DNA from 3 places in the Phycicoccus sp. Soil803 genome. Region 2 is predicted to be linked to each of the others. Evidence: riboswitches for the same ligand, from Rfam matches in the RefSeq annotation. Region 2 holds a riboswitch; each other region holds the start of a gene.

Region 1 (5,508 bases), 2.3 Mb from region 2:
AGGTACTGGGTGCCGAACTCCCACAACAGCAGGAACAGGACCACGGCCGCCGAGCGGCGGACGAGCCTGCCGACGCTGCGCGTCAGGCCATGCCCCCTGGTATGCCGCGCGGGGGCGGTCGGCGCGACCGTCACCGCTTGCGGGGCTTCTGCTTCCAGGATCGCAGTGCTCATCACGCTGCCCTTTCTGTGCCGTCTGGCTGGATCTTGAGGTGGCCGGCGTCCTGCGCGCGCCGCACCTCGTCGTGCAGGAGCTCCCAGACCTCGTGCCGGTAGTGGACGAAGCGGGGGTCGGAGCGCAGGTCGGTGGTCGCCGCACGGTCCCCGAGGTCGATGTCGACCAACGCCTTCAGGCGTCCGGGGCGCGAGCTCAGCACTGCGACCCGCTGCCCGAGGTAGACCGCTTCCTCGATGCCGTGCGTGATGAAGACGACCGTGGTGCCCGTGGGCCGCCAGATCCGCAGGAGCTCGTCCTGCAGCTGCTCGCGGGTCTGGGCGTCCAGGGCTGCGAACGGCTCGTCCATGAGCAGGATCCCGGGCCGGTAGGCGAGGCTTCGGGCGATGGCCACCCGTTGCTTCATGCCCCCGGAGAGCTCGTGCGGGTAGCGGTCCTCGAAGCCTTCGAGGCCGACCAACGCGAGGTTCTCGCGGGCTCGCTCGACCCGCTCGCCGCGGCCGAGCCCCTGCTGCTCGAGACCGAAGGTGACATTGGCCAGGGTCGTGCGCCAGGGGAAGAGCGCGTACTGCTGGAAGACGATCCCGCGGTCCAGCCCGGGACCGGTCACCTCCTCGCCGTCGACGAGGACGCTCCCCCGGGACGGCCGGCTGAGCCCTCCGAGGAGGTCCAGGAGAGTGGTCTTCCCGGAGCCGCTCGGGCCGACCAGGGTCAGGAACTCACCGCGCGGCACCTCCAGCGAGACGTCCTCGAGGGCCACGAGGGTGCGCGCCTGCGGTTGGTCGCGGGTGGGCCGCAGCGCGAACTCCTTGCTCACCCCCCTGAGCTCGATGTGCGCGCTCATGACGCGTCCTGGGCGAGCTCGTTGAACTCGTTGGTGTAGAGCTTGCTCGGCTGCAGCTCACCCGCGGTGAGGATGCCGCTGTCGACCAGCCACGGCTCCCAGCGGGTGAAGTCCTCGTCGCTGATCACGCCGCCCTTGCTGGGGATCCCTACGCTCTTCCAGTACTTGAGGTTGTCGGTCTTCTCGTTGCGTGCACGCTTCTCGATGATGCTCGTGAACCGGGCGATGACCTCCGCGCGAGGGGTGCTGCGCTCCCACTCGATCGCCTTCGCGACCCCGGTGACGAACTCCTTGGCGGCGGCAGGGTGCTTCGCGATGAAGTCGTCACGAAGCACGTACTGCCCGCCGTTGAAGGCGCCGAAGAGGGCGTAGTCGCTGAAGAGCGAGCGCAGCCCGCCCGTGGCGATGGCGTGGTCCTGGAGGACCCCGGAGAGCGTGCCCACGTCGACCTGCCCCCGCCGGACGGCCAGCTCGGTGTCGTTGGGCGGCAGCGGCACGAGCTGGACGCGGTCGATCTCCTGTGGCGTCAGCCCGTTCTTCTTCAGGTAGGTGTCAATCACTGCCTCGGCATGCGCGCCGAGGGTGTTGACCGCGATCTTCTTGCCGATCAGGTCCCGCGGGGTGCGGATCGGGCTGTCCTCCTTGACGTAGAAGCCGTTGAAGGACTTGGCGTCCTCGCCGTAGTAGTTCACGACGGCCTTGACCGGCGCCCCGGCCTTGATGAGCTTGACGACCGCGCCGGAGAAGGCACCGCCGACGTCGGTCTGGCCGGTCGCTGCCGACTGGATGTCCTGGGGACCGCTGGTGGTGTTGCCGACCCACTTGAGCCTGATGGTCGGGAAGTAGCCGAGGTCGGCCGCGAGCTCCTGCAGCCCGACCGCGTTGGCCGAGCCCTGGTATCGCACGGTCACCGGGCCCTTGCTCTCGGTGCTCGCCTCGCTCGAGGGCAGCGCGCAGGCCCCCACGAGGGTGAGCGGCAGGACTCCGGACGCCAACGCCACGAGCGGGCGGTGCGGGAGGGAGGAACGATATGTGGTGCGCATCAGGCCACCGCCTCACGCGGCTCGGCACCTGCGGCGACGAGCGAACGGCCGGCCACCGTGTCGAGGAAGACGGCGGTCACCTCGCGAAGCGGACGGTGGGCCACCTCGTCGATGAGCACCTCGCCGCCCTCCACCAGGGTGACGTGGTCCGCGAGGACGAACCAGCCGGGGGTGATGCTGCTCGGAGCCAGGCTCGCCAGCACGGGGCGCAGGGCGTAGTCGACGACGAGCACATGCGCCGGGGTGCCACCGGTCGCCACGGGCAGGACCACCTTGCCGCGCAGGGCGAACTGCGGGAGGAGGTCGAGGAAGGTCTTGAGGAGACCGCCATAGGCCGCCTTGTAGACCGGGGTCGAGACCACGACCGCGTCGGCCGCCTCGAGGGCCGCGACGGCGCGGGCGATGTCGGGGTCGTGGGCGTTGCCGCGCAGGAGCGGCTCGGCGGGGAGGTCGCGCAGGACGACCGGGACGACGACGTGGCCCGCTCGCTGCAGCTGGCGGGCGATGTCGGTGAGGACGGCGTCGGTCTTGGACGTTCGGTTGGGACTGCTGGAGATGGTGGCTATGACAGCCATGGGACAGGTCCTTTCGGGCATAGGTCATCACCGGTCCTGCGGCGGGATGCGCAGAACCGTTGCGGGAGAGCAGGATTCGTCAGAGGCCGTCGTCTGGATGCAACGACGGGCGCCGAGAGTCGAGGAGACGCGTCAGTGGTGACAGAGCGCGCTGGAGACCCTGAGCAGGTCGACGTGCCTGCGCAGGACACGGTGGCAGGAGCGATCGGCTCGCTGCCTGGATCCGTTGTCCTTCATGGGTTTTCCGTCCTCGTGGAGGCCCGAGAGCCGCGCGCTTGCGACAACCGTGCGATTGTCGCCAGGTCCTCACCCGGAGCACCCCGCCGCGAGTGGGAGGGTTGCCGTCCAGCAAGCCGGGGCTGTGCGCTGGAACTCGTGACCTGAGATGAAGGTAGCCCCTCAGGTATTACCTATCAAATAAGTAGGATATTGCTCTCGCATGCTGGGACGACGAAGGGCGTCCACGCACGAAATCGCATGCGTGGACGCCCTTTTCGAAGTCTCGGCCGAGCTCAGGCAGTGCTGACCTCGATGGCGATCTTGCCGCGCACGTGACCGGTCTGGCTCAGCTCGAAGGCCTTCGGCGTATCGGCCAGCTGGAACACCTCCGCCACGGGCACGGTCAGCTTGCCGTCGTCGGCGAGGTCGCCCAGCGCGGTCAGGTCCTCGGCGTTCGGCCGCACCCACGCGGAGATGCCACCGGCCTCGGCCACGGTCCCGTCGGCGATGGACCCGTGTCGGCCACCGTCTTTGAGGACCGCCTGGGTGGTCTCCAGCACGCCGCCGACGAAGTCGGCCACGACGTCCACGCCGTCGGGCGCCAGCTCACGGACCCGCTCGGCCAGCCCATCGGCATACGACACGGGCTCGACACCGAGCCCACGAAGGAACTCGTGGTTGCCCTCGGAGGCGGTGCCGATGACGCGCGCACCGAGCGCGCGGGCGATCTGGACCGCGAACAGGCCGACACCGCCTGCGGCGGCGTGGACCAGCACGGTCTCGCCTTCCCTGAGCCCCAACCGCGCCAGCAGCTGGTATGCCGTGAGGCCGGCGAGCGGGAGCCCGGCGGCCTGGTGCCAGTCGAGTGACTTCGGCTTGCGGGCGACGGTGCGCACCGGTGCGGTGACGAGCTCGGCGAACGTGCCGCCCTGCACCCAGTCCTTGCGGGCGTAGGCGATCACCTCGTCACCGACGGACCACTCGGGGGTGTCGAGACCCACGGCCTCGACGACTCCGGCGACGTCCCAGCCGGGGATCGCGGGGAAGCTCACGACCAGGAGTCCGTCGAGGTAACCCTTGGCCACCTTCCAGTCGACGGGGTTTACGCTCGCGCTGCGGACACGGATCAGCACCTCACCCGGACCGACCTTGGGGTCGGGCACATCGGTGAGCTGGAGGGTGTCGGGGTCGCCGTACTCGGCGTAGGTGATTGCCTTCATGCCCAGCGCAACTTCGTTGCACACGCGGGTATTCCGCGAATGCACCCGGGTGTGAGTTAGCCCGGGCGATCGGCTATGATCCTGCAGTCGCGACGGTCACCCGGGCTTCGGCACGAGGCCGCCGCGATCGCATGTCCGCCGCCACGGACGTGCGACACGGCCAGGTAGCTCAGTTGGTACGAGCGTCCGACTGAAAATCGGAAGGTCGGCGGTTCGACCCCGCCCCTGGCCACCACCGAAGCCGCAGGTCAGCACATCGCTGGCACTGCGGCTTCTCTGTGTGCCCACGGCCCCGAACGGACGCCGGACGCGCTGGCGCGATGAGCCCCATGTAGGGCGAATCGAGTGTTCGAGTGGGTTTCCACAGGCAGATGCAGCAAACTCGCTGTGTGCAGGATCCACAGCTCGGCCACCTCGGCGCGTCCCCCGGCGCCGATATCGGAGACCTCCGGGACCTCCGCCACGTCAGCAGCCTCGGCGACCTCAGCCGATGGCTCGTCGAGGCGTCGCCGGACGGCCTCTGGGTCTTCGACGACGAAGGTCACACCGTGCTGGCCAACGCCCGCATGGCGGCGATGCTCGGTCGCTCCCCCGAGGAGATGCCGGGGCTGTCGGTGTTCGAGACCCTCGACGAGGAGGGCCAGGCACAGTTCGAGCACCACCTGAAGGACCTGGAGACCAGCCGCGAGAGCGGCAGCAACCTCGAGTGCAGCCTGCTGCGCAAGGACGGCGAGCGGTTCTGGGCCCTGGTCAGCCACACCCCCATCAACGACGACGACGGCCACCACGTCGGGTGGCTGCACCGGGTGACGGAGTACAGCCACCAGCGTCGCCTCATCGACACCCTCCAGCGCCGCGAGACCCAGCTCGCCGAAGCCCAGCGGATCGCCAAGATCGGCAGCTGGGAGTGGGACGTCGTCAACGACGTCGTCACCTGGTCGGACGAGCTCTACCGGATCTACGGCGTCACCCCCGACGAGAGCTTTGTGCCCAACTACCAGGGTTTCCTCGACCGGATGCACCCTGATGACCGCGACGTGGCAGCCAACGCGGTCCAAGGGGCTCTGGAGGGGGATGGCCAGTTCGAGTTCGACGCCCGGATCTTCCGGGGAGACGGCTCGATCGCGTGGATCAGGGGCCGCGGCCAGGTCGGCACCGACGAAACCGGCGCGGTCATCCGCATGGGCGGCACGTCGCAGGACATCACCGACACCAAGGACGCCGAGCAGGCCCTGGCGCTGTTGACCGCGATGGCCACCGCCGCCAACGAGGCCACCACGCTCGCCGAGGTGATCCCGCAGATCGTCGGGCTGGTGACGACCCACACCGGGTGGCAGTCGGTGGCCGCCTGGGTCGTGGACGCGGACGACAACCTGGTCCCGGTCCTCGCGGACACGCGCCCGGTCCCGGACGAGGACCTCGTGGAGGCCCAA
Region 2 (5,508 bases):
CTTCCTCACCCTGGCCGCCGGGCTCACCTCGCCCGGCGACCTGCTGGCCGTCGAGTACCGCACGGTGCGCGACCAGACCGGAGCCAAGGTGACCGGTGCGCACTACCGCCGGTTCGTCGCCCCGGCGACCTTCCAGGCCCGCGCGCTGAGCAACGGCTTCGAGGTCACCTACGCCACCGAGGGGTTCGGCTTCGCCAAGTACCGCCAGGACGACGCGTACTGCGCCCGCGAGCTCTTCACCCGGGTCTGAGCCGATGACCGCCGGTGCCCAGCCCCTGGCCGACCTGGAGGACATCATCCGGGCGGGCCGCGCCCTGTTCCCGGACCTCGACGTCATCGGCCCGGACGGGCTGCTCGACCTGCAGCTCGCCCATGACGGCATCCGTCGGCTGCGGGTCGAGGGTGCCCACGAGCAGTTCCTGCACCTGCAGTCGCTGGGCGTCGACACCACCAAGGGCTCGGTCGGGCGACGGGACGCCAAGGTGACCACGAGCAGCTGGCACAAGAACTTCGGCGACGCCTTCAACTCGGTGCGACTGCTCGACGTCGAGCACCCGTCCGGCACCGCCCTGCACACCGGCGCCGACAGCCCGGGGTGGGTGGAGCTGTCCTTCAAGAAGCCGGTCGACCTGCGGCGGGTGCGCCTGCGCAACGTCTCCGGGTCCACCGCACGGCGGCTCCGGGGGGTCCGGGTGCTCGTCGAGGGACCGGACGGGTGGGTCGTCGTCTACGACCACCTCGCCCGGGTGGACCAGCTGCGCCAGACCCTCGCCGCGCCCGCCAGCAACGGCGCGTCGCCCGAGCTCAGCGCCCTGCTGCCGATCCTCGGCGACACGTTCGGCGGCTTCTACGAGGAGGCCCGCAAGGCCCTCGACGCCCTCACCGACGTGCCCGACCAGCAGCGCTCGGCCTTCCGCACCGTGGTCACGCACGCCCTCCTCGCCGACCGGGCGATGGAGTGGACCGTGCATGGCCCGCAGCGGTGCTTCCGGTTCTGGACCGAGCAGGAGAAGGTCCGCTACATCGGGTCGGCCGTCGAGATCACCGACGCGCTGGCCAGCCTCACCCCGCACGTCTGCTTCGGGTTCGGGGCGGCGCTCTCCGTCGTCCGCGACGGCGCGCTGATCCCCCACGACGACGACCTCGACATCATCATCGCCTTCGACCCCCACGAGGCCAGCACCCTGGCCGAGGGCCTCGCCCTGGTCGAGCAGCACCTGCGGCCGCTCGGGTTCACCGTGACCGGCAACTTCTCGGCGCACCGCCACGTGCGCAAGCCGGGCGCGAAGCACGTCGACGTCTTCGTCGGGCTCTTCGAGGGCGACGTCGTGTCCTGGTACCCGGGCGCCCGCGGGGCGCTCACCAGGGACATGATGTTCCCGGCCTCGAGCGCTCCCCTGATGGGCGTCACCTGCCCGTTGCCCCGCAACCCGCTCGTCTACCTCGAGCGGCTCTATGGCGCCGGGTGGCGGCACCCCGACCCCAACTTCCGGCACACCTGGGACCGGTCGGCCTACGCCGACCTGGCCGGTGGCCGCAAACCCGCCACCACCGGCAGCTGACGACCGAGCCACGACCGTGCCCGCCACCCCTCGGGGTGGCGGGCACCGTCATGGCAGCGGCTGAGTCGCCGACCTCAGGCGCCCTTGGCGGCGATGAAGCCCTGCTCGAGGTCGGCGATGATGTCGTCGATGTGCTCGATCCCGACGGCCAGGCGCACCAGCCCGGGCGTGACGCCGGCCTTGAGCCGGTCGCCGTCCGGACCCTGCGAGTGGGTGGTCGACGCCGGGTGGATCGCGAGCGACCGCACGTCACCGATGTTGGCGACGTGGCTGTGCAGGACGAGCGACTCGACGAACCGGCGACCCGCCTCGACCCCGCCGGCGATCTCGAACGCGAGCACGGCACCGGCGCCACGCGGCGTGTACTTCTGCGCCTTGGCATAGGACTCGTGGTCGGGCAGCGAGGCCCAGACGACCTGCTCCACCTGCTCGTGTCCCTGGAGGAAGGCCGCCACCTTGTGGGTGTTCTCGAGGTGCCGCTCGAGGCGCAGGCTCAACGTCTCGATGCCCTGGGCGATGAGGAAGGCGTTGAACGGCGAGATCGCCGGACCGAGGTCGCGCAGCAGCTGCACCCGGGCCTTGAGGATGAAGGCCAGGTTGGCGCCCAACGGGCTGCCGACGCCGAGGTCCCGCGCGAAGACCAGCCCGTGGTAGCTCTCCTCCGGCGTGTTGTAGTTGGGGAACTTCTCCGGGTCGGCGCCGAAGTCGAAGGTGCCGCCGTCGACGATCACCCCGGCGATCGAGGTGCCGTGCCCGCCGAGGTACTTGGTGGCGGAGTGCAGGACGATGTCGGCACCCCACTCCAGCGGCCGGATGAGGAACGGCGTGGCGATCGTGTTGTCCACGACGAGGGGGACGCCGGCCTCGTGGGCCGCGGCCGCCACGGCCTCGATGTCCAGGACCTCCGACTTGGGGTTGGAGATGGTCTCGCCGAAGAACAGCTTGGTGTTGGGCTGGACCGCCGCCTTCCACGAGGCGATGTCGTTGGGGTCCTCGACGAAGGTCACCGCGATCCCGAACTTCGGCAGTGTGTGCTTCAGCAGGTTGAAGGTGCCGCCGTAGAGGCTGGGGCTCGCGACGACGTGGTCGCCGGCCTCCGCGATGTTGAGGATCGCGAGCGTCTCGGCGGCCTGGCCCGAGGCGACCAGGAGCGCGCCGACACCACCCTCGAGCGAGGCGACGCGCTGTTCGACCGCGTCCTGCGTGGGGTTCATGATGCGGGTGTAGATGTTGCCGAACTCCTTGAGCGCGAACAGGTTCGCCGCGTGCTCGGTGTCCTTGAAGACGTACGACGTGGTCTGGTAGATCGGCAGGGCGCGGGCGCCCGTGGCGGCGTCCGGCTCCTGTCCGACGTGGACCTGGCGGGTCTCGAACGACCAGTTGGTGGAGCTCATCTGAAGTTCCTTCACTCTCGTGTGCCGCGCTGCGACGTCGGGGCCCGTATGCCGGTGGGTCCCGATCGAGACTGGCTGACCGAGCTGCTGGTGCCACCTCCGCTGAGGGTGCACCGGCGACACCGCCGGAGACGGTGCGGGACACGTGGTGGGTCTCCCGCGCTTGCGGCCGGCAACCGGTGCCGTCCGCCAGGTCTTCACCCGGGGCACCCCACCGCGGAGGAGGGTTGCCGGCCAGCGAGCCGGGGCTTGTCGCTGACACTCATGACCTACTCGGGAGCGTACGCCGCGGCGGTGAGCGCCCGGCATACCCATCTCTCATCGCGGACGATGTGGATCCGACGCACCCGGAACGCCGGAGCGCTCCTCACGGAGCCGCTTCGCCTCGTCCTCCTCCTCGCCCTGGAGATGGTCGCGCAGCGCTTCCGCCCCGCCCACGCCTCCCGACGCCGCCTCAGCGCTCCACCCACCCAGCAGCATGGTGCGCGAGCGCGCGGGGTCGCGGGTCGCGAGCGCGAGGTCGTCGAGCCACCGGACCCGCACCGCGTGCTGGGCGCGTCCTGCCACCTGCTCGGCGAGCCAGTGGGCGGCCGCGGTGGGCGAGCTCGCCGTGGAGAGGGTGCGGGTCGGCCGGAACGGGCGCAGCGGGCGCTTGCCTCCGGTGCGGCCCACCTGGCGGAGCTCTGCGACCGCCGCGAGCCTCAGCCGCTCACTGGTGGTGTGACGCAGCAGGCGGCGCTCGGTGCGGGTGGCCGCCGCCCGGGCCGCGGGGTTGGTCGCGAGCGCACCCCGCTTGAGCACCGCCGACGCCCGACCGGTGGCCATCGCCGTCGCCGACAGGCCGATCGACGTCCAGTCGCCGTCGCCGTAGGCCACCTTCACCGCCGTGTCGGTGAGCGCCCTCGTCGCCCCGGCGGCCCCGGCAACCACCCCGACGGCTTTGGTGGCCGGCGTGGGCACCAGCGCGATCGACCCCGCCATGCCCTCGACCCCGCCGGCGGCTCGGCTCAGCCCGGTCAGGGCGTCGTAGACGCGTGAGTCGGCGAGCCCGTCCTCGACGAGCTGGCGGAGCACCGCGGCACAGCGGCGGTCGGCCTCGTCGAACTGGCGCCAGGCCTCGGCGTGCCGGCGCTCGGCGTCCTGCGCCCGCTCGAGCTCGGCGACCTCCCGGCAGTGCAGCGCCCCGGCGGTCGCGCGCTGCGCGGGGTCGGCGGACTGCTCGGCCTCGACGCGGGCGGTGCCGAGGGCCACCGCCCGCGGATGGGCGATGGTGTGCTCGGCCACGGCCGCACCGACCACCTGCTGGGCGTGCTCGAGGGCGGCAGCCAGCGGACGCAGGGCCGCTGCGGACACGCCGTGCCGGCGACCCACCGAGACCAGCAGGGCGGCGGCGGCGTGCGAGCGCGTGGCGAAGGCCTCCCCCGCCGGACTGTCCCAGCTCACGTCGGGACCGGCCAGCCCGCGCAGGATCTCGGCGCGGGTGAGGAGCAGCTCACTCTGACCCTGGAGTCGGTCGGCCAGCGCCCGCACGGTCGCGGGGTCGCCGTCCAGCGCCCGCAGGACCATCACTGCTCAGCTGCCGGGTCGAGCCACCCGCCGACCTCGAGCTCCACCTCGGCGTAGAGCCGTCCGGCGTCGGTGACGCAACCCGCCAGGTCGTCGAGCTCGCGGCCGAGCACCTGGCGCTGGTGCTCGAAGTCCCCGAGCACCGCCGCCAGGGCCCCGGCGCTGTCGCCCGGACCGAGCCCCCACGCCTGCTCGGCGGCGCTGGTCGCCTGCCACTGCAGGTCTGCGCCGACCTCGGTGAGGGAGCGGCCGAGGTCGGCGAGGATCTCGGGGTCCACCTCGATGCTGGTCATCCACCGAGGGTAGGCAGGTGCCCAGCGCGGCCCGTCGAGTTGTCCACAGGCCACCGAGCCTGTGGCGAGGGGTGCTCGCGCGGGCGTCAGGGACGCATGTTGTGATGGGCCCATGACCATCTCCGGCGACTACGCAGCCAGCCCCACGAAGTGGGTCCGCACCCAGGTCGAGAAGATCGAGCAGGCGGGCACCACCCGCGCCGTCGACATCCAGGGGCGCCCGGTGGTGCTGCTCACGATGCTCGGTGTCTCGGGCAAGGTCCGCAAGGTGCCGCTCATGCGGGTCGAGCACGACGGGGTGTATGCCGCCGTGGCCAGCAAGGGCGGCGCGCCCGAGCACCCGAAGTGGTACCGCAACATCCGCAAGAACCCGGTGCTCGACCTCCAGGACGACGAGCGCACCTGGACCGTCCGCGCCCGGGAGCTCGAGGGTGCCGAGCGTGACGAGTGGTGGCCGCGCTGTGTCGAGGCGTTCCCGCCCTACGCCGACTACCAGGTCAAGACCGACCGGCTCATCCCGGTGTTCGTGCTCGAGCCCGTCGAGGCGTAGTCAGGCGGCTGGGGCCGCAGTGCGGCGCAGCCAGAGCAGGCCGAGCACCGGCAGCACGAGCGGCACGAAGCCGTAGCCCGAGCCGAAGTGCGACCACACGGTCTTGTCGGGGAAGGCGTCCCTCGCGAGGTACGACGCCAGCC
Region 3 (5,508 bases), 1.1 Mb from region 2:
ACGTAGGACCGCCCCGTCGGCGCCACGGTCGCGGCGGGCGCAGTCGGTGCGGTCGGCGCAGTGGGTGTGGGAGAGAGAGGGGCAGTGGTCGTCTCGGGGGCGGCAGTCACCCTTGCGCAACGACCTGGGGCACGGGATGCATTCCATCCCGTGCCCCAGGTCTCGCAATGTGTGCAGGGTCACCGCGAAGGCCGCAACCCCGGGCTGCTCAGTCCCGGCCGGTCAGCTCCCAGGCGTCCACGGACTCCTCGACCTCGTCGAGCCCGTCGTAGGCCCGGGCCACCGGGTCGTTCGCGTAGCGCGGATCGGGCTCCGCGGCATACCCGGTGGGGACCTCGTCGGTGCGGTCGACGGACTCGTGGGTGGTGGACGGCGTCCCGGAGAGCGCGTCCACGTCGAACACCGGCTCGGGGTCGGCGATCTCGTCGCCGCGCATCAGCGCCAGCGTCATCGGCAGGTCGTCGGGCTTGACCAGCACGTCGCGCGCCTTGGAGCCCTCGGAGGGACCCACCACGCCACGCGACTCGAGCAGGTCCATGAGCCGCCCGGCCTTCGCGAAGCCGACGCGCAGCTTGCGCTGGAGCATCGAGGTCGAGCCGAACTGCGTGGTCACGACGAGCTCGGTGGCCTGCAGCAGCAGCTCGAGGTCGTCACCGATGTCGTCGTCCACCTGCTTCTTGGCGGCGACCACGGTGACGTCGTCGCGGTAGTCGGGCTTGAGCTGGCCGGTGACGTGCTTGACCACCTGCTGGATCTCCGACTCGGTGACCCAGGCGCCCTGCACGCGCATCGTCTTGGAGGCACCCATCGGCAGGAACAGCGCGTCACCCTGGCCGATCAGCTTCTCCGCACCGGGCTGGTCGAGCACGACCCGGCTGTCGGCGAGCGAGGACGTCGCGAACGCCATCCGCGACGGCACGTTGGCCTTGATCAGGCCGGTGACGACGTCCACGGACGGGCGCTGGGTCGCGAGCACGAGGTGGATGCCGGCGGCGCGGGCGAGCTGGGTGATGCGGACGATCGACTCCTCGACGTCCCGCGGTGCGACCATCATCAGGTCGGCTAGCTCGTCGACGATGACCAGCAGGTAGGGGTACGGGTGGATCGTCCGCTCCGACCCGGGCAGCGGCTTGACCTTGCCGGCCTTGACCGCCTTGTTGAAGTCGTCGATGTGCTTGAACCCGAACTGGGCGAGGTCGTCGTACCGGGTGTCCATCTCGCGGACCACCCAGGCCAGCGCCTCGGCGGCCTTCTTGGGGTTCGTGATGATCGGGGTGATGAGGTGGGGGATGCCCTCGTAGGCGGTGAGCTCCACCCGCTTGGGGTCGACCAGGACCATCCGCACCTCGTCGGGCGTCGCCCGCATGAGGATCGAGGTGATCATCGAGTTCACGAAGCTCGACTTGCCCGCGCCGGTGGCGCCTGCGACGAGCAGGTGGGGCATCTTGGCGAGGTTGGCGATGACGTAGCCGCCCTCGACGTCCTTGCCGACCCCCATGACCATCGGGTGCTCGTTGCCCCGCGCCGCCTGGCTGCGCAGGACGTCGCCGAGGCTGACCTTCTCGCGGTCGGCGTTGGGGATCTCGATGCCGATCGCCGACTTGCCCGGGATCGGGGAGAGGATGCGCACGTCCGCCGACGCGACGGCATACGCGATGTTCTTGGACAGTGCGGTGACCCGCTCCACCTTCGTGCCGCGGCCGAGCTCGACCTCGTAGCGGGTGACCGTCGGACCGCGGCTGAAGCCGGTGACCTGGGCGTCGATGTCGAACTGCTCGAGCACCTGGCTGAGCGACTCGACGACGCGGTCGTTGGCGGCGCTGCGGGTCTTGTGGGGCGAGCCGGGCTCGAGGATCGCGTTGTCGGGCAACGTGTAGGTGATGTCGCCGGCGAGCGCCAGCTGCTCCACGCGCTGCGGCAGCGGCGTCGTGGGCGGGGCCTCGAGGGCGGCCTTGACCTCGATCACGGGGCTCTTCGCCGGAGTCGACTCCGGGGCGAGGACGCCGGGACTGGTCGGGCGCTTCTCACCGGGACGGAACCGTCGGCCATCGGGGGCCACCAGGGCAGCCTGCTCGAACGCCTCGTCGCCCTCGAGCGGGCCCTCCGGGTCGATCACCCGGCGGCGACGCTTCGGCTTCTCCTCGGCGACCTCCTCGGGCGCGGAGGCTCCGTCGTCGAGGTGGCCACGGTGCAGGAGGTGGTCGCGCAGCTCGGTGAGGCGCGTCGGGATCATGTGGACCGGGGTCGCGGTCATGACCAGCAGGCCGAAGAAGCCCAGCATCAGCAGGATCGGCACGGTGCCGTAGACCGACACCGCCGCCTCCAGCGGGCTGGAGGCCAGGAAGCCGATGATGCCGCCACCGTCACGCATGCCGTCGGCGCCCTGGGGCGGGGTCGGGATGTCCGCGGCGACGTGGGCCAGGCCGGCGGCTGCGAACGCGAGCGCACCCAGGCCCACCCCGATGCGGGAGTTGGCCGAGTCCTCCTGCGGCGCGCGCAGGAAGCGGATGCCCAGGAAGAGCAGGGCGAGCGGCACGGCATACGCGACGCGCCCGAAGGTGCCCGCGACGACGGCGTGCACGATGTCACCGAGCGCGCCCTCGAAGGCCCACCACTCACGGGCGGCCACGAGGATCGACAGCCCGATGAGGAAGAACCCGAGCCCGTCACGGCGATGCTCGGGCTCGAGCTCACGGGCGCTGGTGCCGACCCGGCGCACGGCGCCACCGGCCACGTGCGCCATGCCCATCCAGGTGCCCCGGACCGCGCGCAGGGGCAGCGGCAGCCCGCCCCCCTTGGTCTTGCCACGGGCGGAGGTCTTGCGGGGTGCACTGGTCTTGCGGTTGGCGGGGCGTGTTGCGCTGCCCCGGCTCCCGGTCGAGCGCGACCCTGCTGCTGATCGTGCGGAGGTGGACGGACGTGTCGCCATGCTCCGCAGGCTACGCGAAGGTCACACCGGAAACACGCGTCACACGCGTATCACTGCCGGGCAATCTGCCCCGGCCGCCCCTCATCCGAACGGTCGACATCTGGTCGCGATTGGGTCGCACGGGCCGCTTTCCCCTTACCAAGAGGTGACCGCAGGTGACACGCTCAGCAGTGCGTCTGGCGGGGCCTGCGCCGACGACCAGCAATGGTCGTCGGCGCAGGCGCGCATCGAGGGGGAACCGGTCGCGGGGACCGGCCAGGCCGACCCCCCGCCAGGCCACGGAGCCGACCGCTCGAGTCCGCGCGGTCCATGTCTCAGATGACGGGAACCTGCGCCCACAGGGTGGCTCGTCCCCGTGTCGACGCCCTACCCTCGACACCAGGTCATGAGTGTCAGCGCGAAGCCCCGGCTTGCTGACCAGCAACCCTCCTCCGCGGTGGGGTGCTCCGGGTGACGACCGGGCCGTCTGCACCCGCAGCCGGCAAGCGCGGACCCGTGAGCACTCTCGGGTCCCACCCGGACCAGGAGCACCCCTCATGTCGATCGCGAGCACCCCGCCCCCCGCCTTCCGCCGGAGCGCGCCCCTCGCCCACGCCCGCACGCACCTGCGCCCCGTGCCGGACGCGCGCACGTGGGGCGAGGTCGGGCCGCTGCCCGCCGTCGTCTCCGAGGCGCTGCCGGTGCCGACCCTCGACGGCACGGTGGACTACGCCAACTTCGACCACGCCGCCTCGACCCCGGCCCTGGTCAGCGTCAAGGCAGCCGTCGACAGCGCGCTGCGCACCTACTCCTCGGTGCACCGCGGCAACGGCTGGGCCTCCCGCGTGACCTCCTCCTGGTACGAGCAGGCCCGCGCCGAGGTGCGCGCCTTCGTCGGGGCGCGCGAGGGCGACGAGGTCGTCTTCACCCGCAACAGCACCGACTCGTTCAACCTGCTGGCCCGCTGCCTGCCCCGCGACACCCACGTCTTCGTCTTCGAAACCGAGCACCACGCGGCCCTCCTGCCGTGGGCGCCCAAGCGGACCCACCGCCTCCCGGTGCCCGGGAGTGTCGGCGACGCGGCGGTCCTGCTGCGGACGGCGCTGCGTGAGCACCCCGGCCGGCACAAGCTGGTCGTCCTCGCTGGTGCCTCCAACGTCACCGGCGAGATCTGGCCGATCCGCGAGCTCGCGGCGATCGCGCGCCGCGGTGGTGCCCGGGTCGTCCTCGACGCGGCGCAGTACGCCCCGCACCGCCCGGTCGACCTCGACGACCTCGGCGTGGACTACCTGGTGCTGTCGGGGCACAAGCTCTACGCGCCCTTCGGCGCCGGGGTGCTGGCCGGCCGGGCCGACTGGCTCGACGCGGCCGCCCCCTACCTGGCCGGCGGCGGGGCCACCAAGGCGGTGACCACCCGTGGGGTCGTGTGGCAGGACGGTGCGGCCCGCCACGAGGCCGGCAGCCCCAATGTCATCGGCGCGGTCGCCCTCGCCGCGGCCTGTCACAGCCTGCGGTCGCACGCCGAGGCGATCGAGGCCCACGAGGCCGCCCTCGGGAAGCGACTGCTCGACGGCCTGGCCGCCATCGACGGCGTCGAGACCTACTCGCTGTTCGCGGCCGACCACGAGCGGGTGGCCGTCGCGACCTTCACCGTCGACGGCGTCGAGTCGTCGCTGGTCTCCGCCGCCCTGTCCGCAGAGCACGGGATCGGCGTCCGGGACGGCAAGTTCTGCGCGCACCTGTGCGTCGACGCCCTGCTCGACGACCCGTATGCCGCGGCGTCCACGACCGCGGTCCGCGCCAGTGTCGGCCTGGCCACGACGGCCGAGCACGTCGACCGGCTGCTCGCCGCCGTGGCCGAGCTCGCCGAGCACGGCCCGCGGGCCGAGTACGTCGAGGGACCGCAGGGCTGGGTGCCGGTCAACGACCCGCGCGCCCTGGACGTCGCCCGCCCCTGGTAGCCGCCCCCGCGGCATACCTAACCTCATCTTTATCGGGTGACCCGATAAACGTCGGCTTCACCCCGGAACCGTTCCGTGGTGAAGCCGGCGTTTGTCCCTAGACCCGATAAAGGTGATTCGCGGGCTAGGCCTGGATGACGACCGGGATGATCATCGGGCGGCGCCGGATCTTGCCGCCGACCCAGCCGCCGATGGCCCGGCGCATGACCTGCTCGAGCTGGTGGGAGTCGGTGACGCCGTTGCCGGTCGCCTCCGCCAGCGCCTGCTCGATCTTGGGACGCACCTGGCTGAAGATCTCGTCGTCCTCGGCGAAACCGCGTGCCTGGATCTCCGGGCCCGCCGCGATCTTGCCGGTCGCGGCGTCGATCACGACGATGACGGAGATGAAGCCCTCGTCGCGCAGGATGCGACGGTCCTTGAGCAGCGCCTCGTCGAACTCGCCCACCGACGACCCGTCGACGTAGACGTAGCCGCACGGCACGGCCCCGACGATGCGGGCGACGCCGTCGACCAGGTCGACGACCACCCCGTCCTCGGCCAGCACGACCTGCTCACGCGGCACGCCGGTCTGGACGGCGAGCTCGGCGTTGGCGACCAGGTGGCGCCACTCACCGTGCACCGGCATCACGTTGCGGGGCT

What was found. Region 2 has a riboswitch for S-adenosylmethionine ahead of ASG95_RS13105 (bifunctional o-acetylhomoserine/o-acetylserine sulfhydrylase). Riboswitches for the same ligand answer to the same signal wherever they lie in the genome.
Region 1: another riboswitch for S-adenosylmethionine. It lies ahead of ASG95_RS22290 (putative leader peptide); the one in region 2 lies ahead of ASG95_RS13105 (bifunctional o-acetylhomoserine/o-acetylserine sulfhydrylase).
Region 3: another riboswitch for S-adenosylmethionine. It lies ahead of ASG95_RS08185 (aminotransferase class V-fold PLP-dependent enzyme); the one in region 2 lies ahead of ASG95_RS13105 (bifunctional o-acetylhomoserine/o-acetylserine sulfhydrylase).

What each region holds. Positions count from the first base shown of each region.
Region 1 covers NZ_LMST01000001.1:513,110-518,617, reverse strand. Annotated here, with positions in the region: gene ASG95_RS02420 (ABC transporter permease) at 1-173, opposite strand, end outside; gene ASG95_RS02415 (ABC transporter ATP-binding protein) at 173-1,018, opposite strand; gene ASG95_RS02410 (ABC transporter substrate-binding protein) at 1,015-2,061, opposite strand; gene ssuE (NADPH-dependent FMN reductase) at 2,061-2,636, opposite strand; gene ASG95_RS22290 (putative leader peptide) at 2,769-2,873, opposite strand; SAM riboswitch class IV at 2,903-3,017, opposite strand; gene ASG95_RS02400 (NADP-dependent oxidoreductase) at 3,149-4,075, opposite strand; tRNA gene ASG95_RS02395 (tRNA-Phe) at 4,234-4,310, shown strand; gene ASG95_RS02390 (response regulator) at 4,465-5,508, shown strand, end outside.
Region 2 covers NZ_LMST01000001.1:2,856,025-2,861,532, forward strand. Annotated here, with positions in the region: gene ASG95_RS13095 (bifunctional 2-polyprenyl-6-hydroxyphenol methylase/3-demethylubiquinol 3-O-methyltransferase UbiG) at 1-250, shown strand, start outside; gene ASG95_RS13100 (hypothetical protein) at 255-1,562, shown strand; gene ASG95_RS13105 (bifunctional o-acetylhomoserine/o-acetylserine sulfhydrylase) at 1,637-2,956, opposite strand; SAM riboswitch class IV at 3,111-3,226, opposite strand; gene ASG95_RS13110 (hypothetical protein) at 3,275-4,522, opposite strand; gene ASG95_RS13115 (hypothetical protein) at 4,522-4,815, opposite strand; gene ASG95_RS13120 (nitroreductase family deazaflavin-dependent oxidoreductase) at 4,928-5,365, shown strand; gene ASG95_RS13125 (hypothetical protein) at 5,366-5,508, opposite strand, start outside.
Region 3 covers NZ_LMST01000001.1:1,784,058-1,789,565, reverse strand. Annotated here, with positions in the region: gene ASG95_RS08195 (multidrug effflux MFS transporter) at 1-26, opposite strand, end outside; gene ASG95_RS08190 (DNA translocase FtsK) at 209-2,929, opposite strand; SAM riboswitch class IV at 3,311-3,423, shown strand; gene ASG95_RS08185 (aminotransferase class V-fold PLP-dependent enzyme) at 3,466-4,869, shown strand; gene ASG95_RS08180 (ribonuclease J) at 4,994-5,508, opposite strand, start outside.